DNA from 2 places in the Pseudomonas sp. LBUM1674 genome. Region 2 is predicted to be linked to the other one. Evidence: predicted binding sites of a transcription regulator. Region 2 holds the regulator's gene; the other holds the start of a gene.
The links. Region 2 encodes FliA, which starts transcription of late flagellar genes. Its sites were predicted from a motif close to CTAAAGTTTNNNNNNNNNNNGCCGNTAA; they were not measured.

Region 1: a site for FliA is predicted at 4,260-4,287, ahead of motA (flagellar motor stator protein MotA). Genes of this name have one in related genera too.

Annotation. Positions count from the first base shown of each region.
Region 1 covers NZ_CP166779.1:504,425-512,009, reverse strand. Annotated here, with positions in the region: gene ACA067_RS02345 (trimeric intracellular cation channel family protein) at 1-300, opposite strand, end outside; gene orn (oligoribonuclease) at 535-1,077, opposite strand; gene rsgA (small ribosomal subunit biogenesis GTPase RsgA) at 1,185-2,216, shown strand; gene motB (flagellar motor protein MotB) at 2,308-3,336, opposite strand; gene motA (flagellar motor stator protein MotA) at 3,340-4,191, opposite strand; gene ACA067_RS02320 (HDOD domain-containing protein) at 4,385-5,923, shown strand; gene rhdA (thiosulfate sulfurtransferase) at 5,967-6,782, shown strand; gene asd (archaetidylserine decarboxylase) at 6,801-7,585, shown strand, end outside.
Region 2 covers NZ_CP166779.1:5,283,283-5,290,867, reverse strand. Annotated here, with positions in the region: gene ACA067_RS24215 (RHS repeat-associated core domain-containing protein) at 1-240, opposite strand, end outside; gene flhA (flagellar biosynthesis protein FlhA) at 630-2,759, shown strand; gene flhF (flagellar biosynthesis GTPase FlhF) at 2,771-4,102, shown strand; gene fleN (flagellar synthesis regulator FleN) at 4,219-5,049, shown strand; gene fliA (RNA polymerase sigma factor FliA) at 5,046-5,786, shown strand; gene ACA067_RS24190 (chemotaxis response regulator CheY) at 5,953-6,324, shown strand; gene ACA067_RS24185 (protein phosphatase CheZ) at 6,347-7,135, shown strand; gene ACA067_RS24180 (chemotaxis protein CheA) at 7,159-7,585, shown strand, end outside.

The DNA.
Region 1 (7,585 bases), 2.3 Mb from region 2:
GGTAAAGGCCACCAGTCCTACGGCGTCGAGTACCAGAAACAGCGAACGCAGGTGGCGCATCCAGCGGGCGGCGAACACGGTGAACATCGCTGCGATCGAGGTCAACACCAGGTATTCCGGGTGTTTGACCCACGTCAGCGGGTAATGGCCGAGCAACACATCGCGCACCGATCCGCCACCCAGGGCCGTCACGCACGCGATCAGCACCACACCAAACCAATCCATGCCGCGACGACCGGCAGACAGGGCACCGGTCATGGCTTCGGCGGTAATGGCGATCAGGTAGAGCATCAGCAACATGGGGGCGGTCCTTGCAGGAAGGCGCGCAGTCTACTCACTTCACTGAAGCACCAAAAGAGGGCGCCGAAGCATTCACGTAGACCTGTGGCGAGGGGCTTGCCCCCGTTGGGTCGCGTAGCGGCCCCAAAACCAGACACCGTGTTTTGTCAGGCATACCGCGGCCGGCCGGTTTGCGACTGCTGCGCAGCCGAGCGGGAGCAAGCTCCCTCGCCACAAAAGCCCGCTCATCCCCAATCAGAACTTGATGAAGTTCTTGCGGTAATGCTGCAGCTCGGCGATGGATTCACGGATGTCGTCCAGGGCCAGGTGAGTGCTGCCCTTCTGGAAGCTGTCGCGCACGTCCGGCGCCCAGCGTGCGGCCAACTCTTTAAGCGTCGACACATCAAGGTTGCGATAGTGGAAGAAGCTTTCCAGGGATTTCATATGGGTATAAAGAAAGCGACGGTCCTGGCAGATGCTGTTGCCGCAGATCGGCGACTTGCCCTTCGGTACCCATTTCTCCAGGAAGGCGATGGTCTCGGCTTCGGCTTCGGCCATGCTGATGCGGCTGTCGCGAACCCGCTGGGTCAAGCCCGAGCCGCCGTGTTGACGGGTGTTCCACTCGTCCATGCCGGCAAGGATTTCATCGCTGTGATGAATGGCGATCACCGGACCTTCGGCCAGGGTGTTCAGATCACTGTCGGTGACGATAGTGGCCATCTCGATGATGACGTCGGTATCGGGGTTCAGACCGGTCATTTCCAGGTCGATCCAGATCAGATTCTGTGGGTTTTGCATGTGTCGACTCCTAGGCAATGCTGCGCAGTTTAGCCTAGGGAAGTGGCCGGGCGTGCTAAACTCGCGGCCGTTTTACCTAATCGCTGCATTCTTGATACGGAACACCCATGGCCAAACGCCAACTCAATCGTCGTCAAAACTGGCGCATCGAAAAGATTCAGGGCGAACGCGCTGCCCGCGCCGCCAAACGCGAGTCCTCGGCTGTCGAGGCACTCGAGGGTGGCGACCTGGGTCCGGAACAGACGGGCCTTGTGATCGCGCACTTCGGTGTGCAGGTCGAAGTCGAAGCGCTCGATGGCGAGCTGGCCGGCCAGGTGTTCCGCTGCCACTTGCGCGCCAACCTCCCGGCGCTGGTGACCGGCGATCAAGTGGTCTGGCGTGCCGGCAACCAGGGGATCGGCGTGATCGTGGCGCAACTGCCGCGTAAAACCGAACTCTGCCGTCCGGACAGTCGTGGCCAGCTCAAGCCGGTGGCGGCCAACGTCGACATGATCGTCATCGTCTTCGCGCCACTGCCCGAGCCCCACGCCAACTTGATCGATCGCTATCTGGTCGCGGCTGAGCACGCGGGGATTCGTCCACTGCTGCTGCTCAACAAATTCGACCTGATCGACGAACAGAACGCCCCGGCGCTGAATGCCTTGCTGGCGGTTTACCGCACGCTGGGCTATCCGGTGCTGGAAGTGTCGGCGCACCACGGCAACGGCATGGACCAACTGCAGGAGCAACTGGACGGGCGCATCAGCGTGTTCGTCGGCCAGTCCGGCGTCGGCAAGTCGTCGCTGGTCAACAGCCTGCTGCCGGAAGTCGAAACCCGCGTCGGCCCGCTGTCCGAGCTATCCGGCCAGGGCACCCACACCACCACCACCGCGCGCTTGTTCCACTTCCCCGGTGGCGGCGAGTTGATCGACTCCCCGGGTATCCGCGAGTTCGGCCTGGGTCACGTCAGCCGGGCCGACGTCGAAGCCGGCTTCATCGAGTTCAACGACCTGATCGGCACCTGCCGCTTCCGCGACTGCAAGCACGACCGCGAACCGGGTTGCGCCCTGCTCAAGGCCCTGGAAGAAGGCCGCGTGCAGCAGCAACGGATGAACAGCTACCGCTCGATCATCGCCAGCTTGCCGGAGAGCAGCTACTAAGTAGCCTGATCCTGTTCGTGGCGCCACGAACATGATCAGCAGAGGGCAGCAGAAACAAAAAAGCCGACATCGCTGTCGGCTTTTTTGTGGGTCACTGTTTCGGTGGCTCCGCCGGTTTCGGCGGCGGGTCATCGAACAGATTCAAGCGCTCGCGAAGTTCATGCGCCGGCAATGGCTCTTTATCAGCAGGCAACGCATTCGGGTCAACGGGCGTGGCCGGCACTTCACCCGGGACGCCCTGCCCTTGGGTCGGCTCCGGCGCAGGCTCCGCACCTTGCGCGCCTTCAATGGCACGCTGGGCTTTCCTGGTCAGCACCACGATGTCGATACGGCGATTGACCGGGTTGAACGGGTTACCCCGATCAAACAGTGCCGAGGAGGCATATCCGACGACTCGCGCCACTTGCGATTCCGGGTAGCTGCCGGCTACCAGTGCACGGCGGGCCGCGTTGGCACGGTTGGCTGACAGTTCCCAGTTACCGAAATCACCGGTACCCGAATAGGGTTGGGCATCGGTGTGGCCGCTGATGCTGATCTTGTTCGGCACGGCTTTGATGGTGTCGGCCATGGCCAGCAAAATATCTTCGAAATACGGTTTCAGGCGAGCACTGCCCGAGTCAAACATCGGCCGGTTTTCCGCGTCCATGATCTGGATGCGCAATCCATTGGCAATGATCTCGAACTGGATCTGGTCCTTGAATTTCTGCAACTGTGGATTTTCATCAACCTTGCTCTGCAATTCTTGCATCAGCAGTTCCAGCCGTTCCTTCTCGACCTGCTCGGCCATGCCTTCGGCCTGTTCGTTACCGATGGTCACTTTGTCCGGCTGAGGTTGGGATTTGACCTCGGGATTGAGCGTGATATCCGGTGCCAGGGTCGGCGTACCACCCAGGTCGATGATGTAGGGCGTGCCACTTTCGGTAAAGCCGATCGGGTCCTTGAAGTAACCGGCGATGGCGATCTTCTGCTCTGGCGTTGCGTTGGACAACAGCCACAGCACCAGGAAGAACGCCATCATCGCCGTCGCGAAGTCGGCGAAGGCGATTTTCCAGGCGCCCCCATGATGCCCGGCGGCGTAGCGCTTGACGCGCTTGATGATGATCGGCTGGTTATTCTCCATGACTCAGCGACCGCGAACCGCTTGTTCCAGCTCGGCGAAGCTGGGACGGTGCGCCGGGTACAGCACCTTGCGGCCGAACTCCACCGCCAGCGAGGGCGGCATGCCGGAAGCGGAAGCGACCAGCGAGGCCTTGATGGCCTCGTAGACGTTCAGTTCTTCCTTGGCATCGTGGGCCAGGGAGTGCGCCAGCGGGCCGAAGAAACCATAGGCTGCAAGAATACCGAAGAAGGTACCGACCAGTGCCGCACCGACGTGCAAGCCGATGGATTGCTGATCGCCATCACCCAGGGACGCCATGGTCACCACAATACCCAATACCGCCGCGACGATACCGAAGCCGGGCATGGCATCGGCGATGCCGTTCACGGCGTGGGAGGGGTGATCCAGGTCTTCCTTGAGGCTGTACAGTTCCATGTCGAACAGGCCTTCGAGCTCATGGGGCGCCATGTTGCCGGACGACATGATGCGCAGGTAATCACAGATGTACGCCGTCATGCGTTCATCTTTCAGAACCGCCGGGTACTTGGCGAAGATCGGGCTCGCGGCGGCATCTTCAATGTCGCCTTCGATGGCCATCATGCCTTCGCGGCGGCTCTTGTTGAGGATCTCGTAGATCAGCCCCAGCACCTCAAGGTAGAAGATGTGGGTGAAGCGCGAGCTGAACATGCCCAAGGACTTCTTGAACACGCGCATCGTCATGTGACCGGGGTTGGCCTGCAGGAATGCACCCAGGGCCGCTCCACCGATAATCATCACCTCGAAGGGCTGAATCAGGGCGGCAATTTTACCGTGGGAGAGCACGTATCCGCCGAGCACGCTCGCGAATACGACGATGATGCCGATTATTTTAGCCATAGGGTGGGGAGCACTTACTGAGTCGGGTTCAAGGTCATATTCGGAAGTTGAAAAATCTCTTCTTCTCCTTATCGGCAAAACTGCGCCAGACTATAGCCCGTTCAGGTGAAAAGCCAATTTGGCCCGCTCCGGGCATACGCTTCGGGCATACGCTCCGTGCATAGGTAAATGCAGACGATGATCGCGTCCAGACATGGCTAACGAAACGAACGTTCCAACGCCGGAACCGAGCACACTCGAAGGCTGGGTCAAGCTGCTCGACGGCGTGCGCCTGCCCGTTCCGCAAGCCAGCCATGATCGGGTTTGCAGGGCCATCCGCGACAACCGCAGTTCGCTGCGCGATATCGCCGAAATGATGCAGGACAGCCCTGCCCTGGCCTTGAGCGTGATTCGCGAAGCCAACCGGCATGCCCACGGCAGCCTGGCCACGCCCGCTGAAAACCTTGAGGTAGCGCTCAATCGCCTCGGGTTGAAGCGCACCGCAGAACTGCTCGACCGACTGCCCGCCCAGCCGCTGTCACAGATCCCGGTCGCCCTGCGCCAGCTGCAGTTGATCAGCCAGCACGCGACCCAACAGGCCAACGGTTTTTTCGCCAGTCGCCTGGCGCGGCTGTGGCAGGACATCCACTGGGGCAGCCTGCTGTTTCTCTCGCCGTTGTGGCCGATGGCGTTGACCCATCCGCAGTTGCTTGAAGAGTGGGAGCGGCGGGTCATTCATAAAGGCGAATCGGCGCGTGACGTCGAGAAGCAGCTGTTCGGCGTACGCCTGCTGCAAATAGGCCAGGCCCTGGTGGACCTCTGGCACCTGCCGATCTGGGTGCAGCAGGGTTATCGGCTGCTGCTCAACGAACAACGGGAACTGGTCAAGGTCCTGCGCATCGCTCGCGACAGTGATCACCCGTTGCGCCAGCAGAACCGCCTCGATGACGATCCGACCCTGCGCCGCTGGCTCAATCAACCGGCCAACACGGTGTTGCTGGCCAACGGCCTGGCGCTGTCGGCGCAACAGGCCTGGGACAGTCCGCACACTGAGCGCTGGCACTACTTGACCTGCCTTTACCTGCAAATGCCGATGGACGAAGTGCAGCAGCAGTTGCACCGACAGGCCGTCACCAGCGCCCGTCATCACGCCATGCCAGACCTGTGGCACCCGGCTGTTTCGCTGATCTGGCCATGGGGCATGAAGCACATTCACGCGGGTTGGCTGCCGGCCCCGGCGCCGACCGCCGAAGACCTGGTGAAATGGCGCAGGCAATGCGCCGAATTGCTGATGCAGCCCAGTCGCTTCAGCAATGCCCTGCACTTGACCACCTCTGCTCGCGACGCCTTGGTCGCGTGCGGCATGCGACGGGTGATGATGCTGATGGCCGACCGCACTCACGCCCATTTGCGGGTGCACCAGGCCTTCGGCCTGCCAAAGGCAGCCGCCGCCCTGAATTTCCCTGTCAGCCAAAGCACCGTGCTGCAACGCCTGCTCTCGCAACAGGCGCAACTGCGCCTGAGCCCGGCCAACCATGCGCGACTCTCGGCCCTTCTGCCCGCCGATCTGCGCTCGCAATTCGCGGGTGAACACCTGTTACTGCGCTCACTGGTCAGCAACGGCCGGGTGATCATGATTGTGGTGGCGGATCAGGGCGGCGGGCCGTTCTCGGAGATCACCGTGCAAGCCTTCGGCAAAACCGCGCAGTGCATCGAAAAATCCCTGCACAGCTTTAGCCACCGCGGTCAATGAAGGCTGCGCTACAATCCAACCCTTTGTGCTCTGGAGACCTCACATGTCTGACTTCTCTGGCTTGACCCTGGTGATCGAGCCGAGCGACCTGCTCGCCCGTCTCGAAGCCCGCGAGCTTATCCTGGTGGACCTGACCAGCAGCGCCCGTTATGCCGAAGGGCATATTCCCGGCGCACGCTTTGTCGATCCAAAGCGTACGCAATTGGGTCAGGCGCCTGCGCCAGGCCTGCTGCCGACCCAGGGGGCGCTTGAAGTATTGTTCGGCGAACTGGGACACAACCCCGATGCAGTCTACGTCGTCTATGACGACGAAGGCGGTGGTTGGGCCGGACGCTTTATCTGGCTTCTGGACGTTATCGGCCATAACCACTACCACTATGTCGACGGCGGTCTGCAGGCCTGGCTGGCGGAAGGTTTGCCAATGTCGATCCAGATCCCGCCTGCGGTCGGCGGCCCGGTTCCCCTGACCTTGCACGACGAACCCATCGCTACCCGCGAGTACCTGCAAAGCCGTCTCGGCGCAGCCGACCTGGCGATCTGGGACGCCCGCGGACCGCTGGAGTATTGCGGCGAGAAAGTCCTGGCGGCCAAGGCAGGACACATCCCCGGCGCGGTCAATTTCGAATGGACCGCGGGCATGGATCCGGCACGTCACCTGCGCATTCGCACGGACATGCCGCAGATCCTGGAGCAACTCGGGATCAGCAAAGACAAAGAAGTGATCACCCACTGCCAGACCCACCATCGCTCTGGCTTCACCTATCTGGTGGCCAAATCCCTCGGTTATCCGCGGGTCAAAGGCTACGCCGGCTCATGGGGCGAATGGGGCAACCATCCCGATACCCCGGTAGAGAAATAAGGTTTCTAAGGACCGTCAATGAATAAGCGTTTGTTTATCCTCAGCCAATACCTGCTGCCCCACCATTTGCTGTCGCGACTGGCCGGCTGCATTGCCGAATGCCGCGTGCGCTGGTTCAAGAACGCCCTTACAGCGTGGTTCGCCAAGCGCTATCAGGTGGACATGTCCCAGGCACTGGTCGAAGACCTCACCGCCTACGAGCACTTCAATGCGTTCTTCACGCGCACCTTGAAAGAGGGTGCTCGTCCGCTGGACCAGGCGCCGGGCGCAATCCTCAGCCCCGCCGACGGCGCCGTCAGCCAACTCGGCCCGATCGAACACGGCCGCGTATTCCAGGCCAAGGGCCACAGCTTCAGCGTGCTGGAGTTGCTCGGTGGTGACGCTGCCAATGCCGCGCCATTCATGGGTGGCGATTTCGCCACCATTTACCTGTCGCCGAAGGATTATCACCGCGTGCACATGCCATTGGCTGGCACTTTGCGCGAGATGATCTACATTCCGGGGCGGATTTTCTCTGTCAACCAGACCACCGCCGAAAACGTGCCGGAACTGTTCGCCCGCAACGAACGCGTGGCGTGCATTTTCGACACTGAGCGCGGGCCAATGGCCGTGGTGCTGGTGGGCGCCATGATTGTGGCATCGATCGAAACTGTCTGGGCCGGGTTGGTCACGCCACCGAAGCGCGAGCTGAAAACCTTCCGCTACGACGAAGCTGCCCGTGCGCCGATCCATCTGGAAAAAGGTGCGGAACTGGGTCGCTTCAAACTGGGTTCGACAGCAGTGGTGCTGTTCGGGCCGGACCA
Region 2 (7,585 bases):
CTGCTGATCGGTCGCCATCAGCGTGGTGTCGAGCGCATCACCCGCATTCTGCTGTTGCGCCAACAACTGGTCGCCATGCTGGACGATCGAATAGCGCATTGCCCCCTGTATCTCGGTGACCAGCCTGCTCTTGCAGTAAAAGCGCTGGCGCTCGGGGATGTCTGGCAGGGCGTGGCTGGTCAGTCGATCAAGGGGGTCGTAGTGGTATTGGCAGAGTACGGTTTCGCGCGGCGATGTCATGGGTGGTTGCTCCGAAAGTCCGAAGTGCGGGATCTCAGTATTGGCGGCTTTGCAAGGGTTGGGTACTAGCAGAACTGATAGGTTCGCTGGGTTTGTGCGTTCGATTTGCTGATCAGTAATTCACTTCCTGAGATAGTCGCTGGCAGTGCCGGCCTCTTCGCGAGCAGGCTCGCTCCCACATTGGATCTCTGTTGTATAGAGAATATGTGGCCAGCACAGATCCCCTGTGGGAGCGAGCCTGCTCGCGAAAGCGCCTGTCCTGTCGCCGCCAAACTTCCGTTAAAACTTCACTATTCCAAACCCCCGCAAAGTTGGAAGGCTTCTTGCAGTACCCCCTCTGCGCCTGCGTCTGGCGTCAAAAGTTTGCTTCAAAGGAACGGGGAAAGCCGGTGGATCGCTCTCAGTTATTCAACACTGCTCGCACGAACGTTGCTGACTTGAGTCGGGGCAATCTGGGTGTGCCGTTGTTGTTGCTGGTCATGCTGGCGATGATGATGTTGCCGATGCCGCCGTTCCTGCTGGACGTGTTTTTCACGTTCAACATCGCCTTGTCCATTGTCGTGCTACTGGTCTGTGTCTACGCCTTGCGCCCGCTGGATTTCGCGGTGTTCCCGACCATTTTGTTGGTGGCGACGCTGCTGCGGCTGGCGTTGAACGTGGCCTCGACGCGGGTGGTGATGCTCCACGGCCAGGACGGTCATGCCGCTGCGGGCAAGGTGATCCAGGCTTTCGGCGAGGTGGTGATCGGTGGCAACTACGTGGTCGGTATCGTGGTGTTCGCGATTCTGATGATCATCAACTTCGTGGTGGTGACCAAGGGTGCCGGGCGGATTTCCGAGGTGAGCGCACGTTTCACCCTCGATGCCATGCCCGGTAAACAAATGGCGATCGACGCCGATTTGAACGCCGGTTTGATCGACCAGAACCAGGCCAAGGCGCGGCGTTCCGAAGTGGCCCAGGAAGCCGAGTTCTACGGTTCCATGGACGGTGCCAGTAAATTCGTCCGTGGTGACGCCATCGCCGGCCTGTTGATTCTGTTCATCAACCTGATCGGTGGCATGGCGGTCGGTATCTTCCAGCACGGCATGACCTTCGGCGATGCCGGCAAGGTGTACGCGTTGTTGACCATCGGTGACGGTTTGGTGGCGCAATTGCCATCACTGTTGTTATCGACAGCCGCCGCGATCATGGTGACCCGTGCTTCCGGTTCCGAAGACATGGGCAAGCAGATCAATCGCCAGATGTTCGCCTCGCCGAAAGCATTGGCGGTGGCGGCGGGTTTGATGGCGGTGATGGGCCTGGTGCCGGGTATGCCGCACTTCTCCTTTCTCAGCATGGCGGCCCTGGCGGCTGGCGGCGCCTACCTGTTCTGGAAAAAGCAGAACACCGTCAAGGTTCAGGCCCTGCAAGAGGTGCAGCGTCAGCAGGAGCTGCTGCCATCGCCAGCCCGCGCCCAGGAAACCAAGGAGCTGGGCTGGGATGACGTCACCCCGATCGACATGATCGGCCTGGAGGTTGGCTACCGCCTGATTCCGCTGGTGGATCGCAACCAGGGTGGTCAGTTGCTGGCGCGGATCAAGGGCGTGCGCAAGAAGCTGTCCCAGGACCTGGGCTTTCTGATGCCGACGGTGCACATCCGTGACAACCTCGACCTGGCGCCGAGCGCCTATCGCCTGACCCTGATGGGCGTGATCCTGGCCGAAGCGGAGATTTACCCGGACCGGGAACTGGCGATCAACCCGGGGCAGGTCTACGGTACGTTGAACGGCATAAACGCCAAAGATCCGGCTTTCGGTCTGGAAGCGGTCTGGATCGAAGTCAGCCAGCGGGCCCAGGCCCAGTCCCTCGGTTATACCGTGGTCGATGCCAGTACCGTAGTGGCAACCCATTTGAACCAGATTCTGTACAAGCACTCCAGTGAGCTGATCGGCCACGAAGAAGTGCAGCAACTCATGCAATTGCTGGCTAAAAGCTCGCCAAAACTCGCTGAAGAGCTGGTGCCGGGCGTGGTCTCGCTGTCGCAGCTGCTCAAGGTCTTGCAGGCCTTGCTGGCCGAACAGGTGCCGGTGCGGGACATTCGCAGCATTGCCGAGGCCATCGCGAACAACGCGGCCAAGAGTCAAGATACCGCCGCGCTGGTGGCTGCCGTACGCGTTGGCGTCTCCCGCGCAATCGTCCAAAGCATTGTAGGCACTGACTCCGAGCTGCCAGTGATCACGCTGGAGCCAAGGTTGGAACAAATATTGCTCAATAGTCTGCAGAAGGCGGGGCAAGGCTCGGAAGAGGGTGTTCTGCTGGAGCCAAGCATGGCTGAAAAGCTGCAGCGTTCGTTGATCGAGGCGGCGCAGCGTCAGGAAATGCAAGGTCAACCGGTGATTCTGCTGGTAGCCGGTCCGGTTCGCGCGATGCTGTCGCGATTCGGCAGGCTCGCAGTCCCGGGTTTGCATGTGTTGGCGTACCAGGAAATCCCTGACAACAAGCAAGTGACCATCGTTGCGACAGTAGGGCCCAACGGCTGAGGTAAGGGTTCATGCAAGTTAAGCGTTTTTTCGCCGCCGATATGCGTCAGGCCATGAAGCTGGTTCGTGATGAGCTGGGCGCCGATGCCGCCATCATTGGCAACCGCCGGATCGCCGGTGGTGTCGAGCTGACGGCAGCCCTGGATTACAAGCTGTCGGCGCTGGCGCCGCGTGTACCGAACATGGAGCTCGAAGACGAACTGCGCAAGACCCAGTCGCGGATCGTCACCGCCCAGGCCGAACTGAGCCTGCGCAGCGAAGGCGAGAGCGACAAGGGCACCAATCGCCAGTTGTTCGCCGGCCTGCCGTTGACCGCCGCCGAGCCGCTGGTCGAGCCGACTTACGCCGAGCCAGTGCGTCCTGAGCCAGCGCCTGCCGCGGCGGCAGCAGGGGGCGTCGACCCGCGTGCCTTCGACTCGATGCGTTTCGAGCTCAACAGCCTGCGCGAACTGATGGAAGTGCAACTCGGCTCCCTGGCCTGGAACCAGCTGCAAGGCAGCCGTCCGGCCCAGGCCAACCTCTGGCGGCGCATGCAACGCATCGGCCTGTCCGGTCCGTTGTCCCGCGATCTGCTGGCGATGATTACCGACATCGAAGAACCCCGTCAGGCCTGGCGCATGTTGCTGGCACACCTGGCGCGGATGATCACCACACCGGACATCGAGCCGTTGGAAGAGGGCGGTGTGATAGCCATGGTCGGCCCTGCGGGCATGGGCAAGACCACCACCCTGGCCAAACTCGCGGCCCGTTACGTGCTCAAGTACGGCGCGCAGCATATCGCGCTGGTGAGCATGGACAGCTACCGGATCGGTGCCCAGGAACAGCTCAAGACCCTCGGCCGCATCCTCAATGTGCCGGTGACGCACGTCGACCCGGGGCAATCGTTGGTGCAGGCACTCGATCCCTTGCTGCGCAAGCGGGTGGTGCTGATCGATACCGCCGGCCTGCAGGCCAGCGATCCGGCACTGCGCATGCAGCTCGAAAGCCTGGCCGTGCGTGGCATCCGGTCAAAAAATTATCTGGTCCTGGCAACCACCAGCCAGAAACAGGTGCTGACGGCCGCTTATCACAGTTACAGGCGCTGCGGGCTCGCGGGCTGCATCCTGACTAAACTGGATGAAACGGCCAGTCTGGGCGAGGTGTTGAGCCTGGCCATCAGCCATGATTTGCCAGTGGCTTACCTGACCGATGGCCCGCGGATTCCGGATGATTTGCATCTGCCGCGTCGTCATCAGCTGGTCAGCCGTGCAGTAAGCGTGCAAATGCAGGAAGAACCCAGCGAAGAAGCCATGGCTGATATGTTCGCTGATATTTATCACAGTCCGACCAAGCAGGTCGGCTGAGGTATTAATGAATAGTTTTTGTACCTACATCGATGGCCTGCCATGCATTGTTCAGTTGGTGAACGCGCAGCCAGTAATGTGGCCTCCGTCTATGCAAGACAAGGTAAAGAAATAACATGGGCAGCATGCATCCCGTACAGGTGATCGCGGTGACCGGCGGCAAAGGTGGCGTCGGGAAAACTAACGTGTCAGTGAACTTGTCCCTGGCTCTAGCGGAGCTCGGCCGGCGCGTCATGCTGCTGGACGCCGATCTGGGGCTGGCGAATGTCGACGTCCTGCTGGGACTGACACCCAAACGGACCCTGGCCGACGTGATCGAAGGCCGCTGCGAGCTGCGCGACGTTCTGTTGCAAGGCCCCGGCGGCATTCGTATCGTCCCGGCCGCGTCCGGCACGCAGAGCATGGTTCATCTGAGCCCTGCGCAACATGCCGGCCTGATCCAGGCCTTCAGCGATATCGGCGATAACCTCGACGTATTGGTGATCGACACCGCGGCGGGCATTGGTGAGTCGGTCGTCAGTTTCGTTCGCGCAGCGCAGGAAGTGTTGCTGGTGGTCTGCGACGAACCGACCTCGATCACGGACGCCTACGCGCTGATCAAGTTGCTCAATCGCGATTACGGCATGAACCGCTTCCGCGTCCTGGCCAACATGGCCCAGAGCCCGCAGGAAGGTCGCAACCTGTTCGCCAAGTTGACCAAGGTCACGGATCGCTTCCTCGACGTCGCCTTGCAATACGTCGGCGCCGTGCCGTATGACGAATGCGTGCGCAAGGCGGTGCAGAAGCAGCGCGCCGTCTATGAGGCCTTCCCGCGATCCAAGTGCTCCCTGGCCTTCAAGGCCATTGCACAGAAGGTCGATACCTGGCCGCTGCCGGCCAACCCCCGCGGGCACCTGGAGTTTTTTGTCGAACGCCTGGTGCAACAATCCGCAGGACCGGTGCTATGACAGCCAGTGGCTACAACTTTTACAAGCAGTCGGCACGTGACGCGCAGTACGAGCTGATCGAGCGTTACGCGCCACTGGTCAAACGCATTGCTTACCACTTGCTGGCGCGTCTGCCGGCCAGTGTCCAGGTCGAAGACCTGATCCAGGCCGGGATGATCGGCCTGTTGGAAGTGTCGACCAAATATGACGCCAGCAAAGGCGCCAGCTTCGAGACGTACGCGGGCATTCGAATCCGCGGCGCGATGCTCGATGAGGTGCGCAAGGGGGACTGGGCGCCACGTTCGGTCCACCGCAATACCCGCATGGTCAGCGACGCGATTCGCTCGATTGAAGCTAAAACCGGTCGCGACGCTAAAGATCACGAAGTTGCGGCCGAACTCCAATTGAGTCTCGACGATTATTACGGGATTTTGAACGACACCCTGGGCAGCCGCTTATTCAGTTTCGACGATCTGTTGCAGGACGGCGAACACGAAGGGCTGCACGAGGATGGCGCCAGTGCACATCCGGAGCCGTCGCGCGATCTGGAAGACGAACGCTTCCAGGCGGCGCTGGCGGACGCGATTGCCAATTTGCCTGAGCGTGAGCGACTGGTGTTGGCGCTGTACTACGACGAAGAGCTGAATCTCAAGGAAATCGGCGAGGTCCTGGGGGTCAGCGAGTCCCGGGTCAGCCAGTTGCACAGCCAGTGCGCGGCCCGTTTGCGGGGGCGTTTGGGGGAGTGGCGAGCGCGCTGAAGGCAGTGTGGGGACACTGCGAACGTGGCTGGTGTGGGTTGAACCGCGCCGGTCTCGATCCGTTGTGTTCCAGACAGTCATCGAGTGTATCGCCGGATTGATTGAAATGGCGCGTCCAGGTGCTGGGCGCGTTTAAGACTGCTTGGAGGTCGAATTGGACAAGAACATGAAAATCCTCATCGTTGATGACTTCTCAACGATGCGGCGGATCATCAAAAACCTGTTGCGTGACCTTGGGTTCACCAACACGGTCGAGGCGGATGATGGCACCACGGCCATTCCGATGCTCAACAGCGGCAGCATCGACTTTCTGGTCACCGACTGGAACATGCCTGGCATGACCGGCATCGATCTGCTGCGCCACGTGCGTGCCAATGAAAAGCTCAAGCACCTGCCGGTGCTGATGGTGACCGCTGAAGCCAAGCGCGAGCAGATCATCGAAGCAGCCCAGGCCGGTGTTAACGGCTATGTGGTCAAGCCCTTCACGGCCCAGGCGTTGAAAGAAAAAATCGAGAAGATTTTCGAACGCATTGGTTGAGCAACTGCGCCACGGGGAAGCTATGGAGCATAAAGAATCTTCACAGGGTGATTTCGAGTCGACCCTGAAAAAACACGCGGTCGAACTGGTCGCAAGCCTTGAAAAAGGCAAGTTCGGCGACGCGGTGCAACTGATCCATGAGCTCAACCAGACCCGTGACCGCGGCCTGTATCAGGAAGTGGGCAAGCTCACCCGCGAGTTGCACAGCGCGATCGTCAATTTCCAGATTGACCCGCACATGCCACAAGCCGAGGAAGTGTCCCAGATCACAGACGCCACCGAGCGCCTGGGCTATGTGGTCAGGCTGACCGAGGCCGCGGCCAACCGCACCATGGACCTGGTAGAAAACGCCACGCCGCTGGTCAACGCCCTGAGCCACGAAGCCCAGGCGCTGAGCACGGACTGGGGACGGTTCATGCGTCGCGAAGTCGGGGCTGAAGAGTTCCGCGAACTGGCCCGGCGGGTCGACGGTTTCCTGACACGCAGCAGCGCAGACAACCGCATTGTGTCGAGCAACCTCAACGATATCCTGCTCGCTCAGGATTATCAGGACCTCACCGGACAAGTGATCAAGCGTGTGACCCAATTGGTCACCGAAGTTGAAAGCAACCTGCTCAAACTCGTGCTGATGGCCAGTCAGGTGGACCGCTTTGCGGGCATCGAACATGACCGTGAAGCGATGCGGGCAGAAAAAGATCCGCAAAAACAGCGCTCTCAGGGTGAAGGTCCGCAGATTCATGCCGATAAAAGAGAAGACGTCGTGTCCGGTCAGGACGATGTGGACGATTTGCTTTCCAGCCTTGGATTTTAAGACCTGTTAGGAGCACCCCATTAATGAGCTTCGGCGCCGATGAAGAGATCCTTCAGGATTTCCTGGTTGAGGCCGGCGAGATTCTAGAGCAACTGTCCGAACAGCTGGTCGAGCTTGAAAGCCGACCGGACGATGCGGACTTGCTCAATGCAATTTTTCGCGGTTTTCACACTGTAAAAGGGGGCGCCGGCTTTCTCCAGCTCAACGAGCTGGTGGAGTGCTGTCACATCGCCGAGAACGTGTTCGACATCCTGCGCAAGGGTGAACGTCGCGTCGACTCGGAACTGATGGACGTGGTTCTCGAAGCACTGGACGCGGTGAACAACATGTTCACCGAGGTCCGCGAACGCAGCCCGGTCACGGCGGCCACGCCTGCATTGCTGGCGGCCCTGGCGCGTCTGGCCGAGCCGCAATCGGCCGACGAAGCGGCGCCGGTTGCCGCCGTGGCGC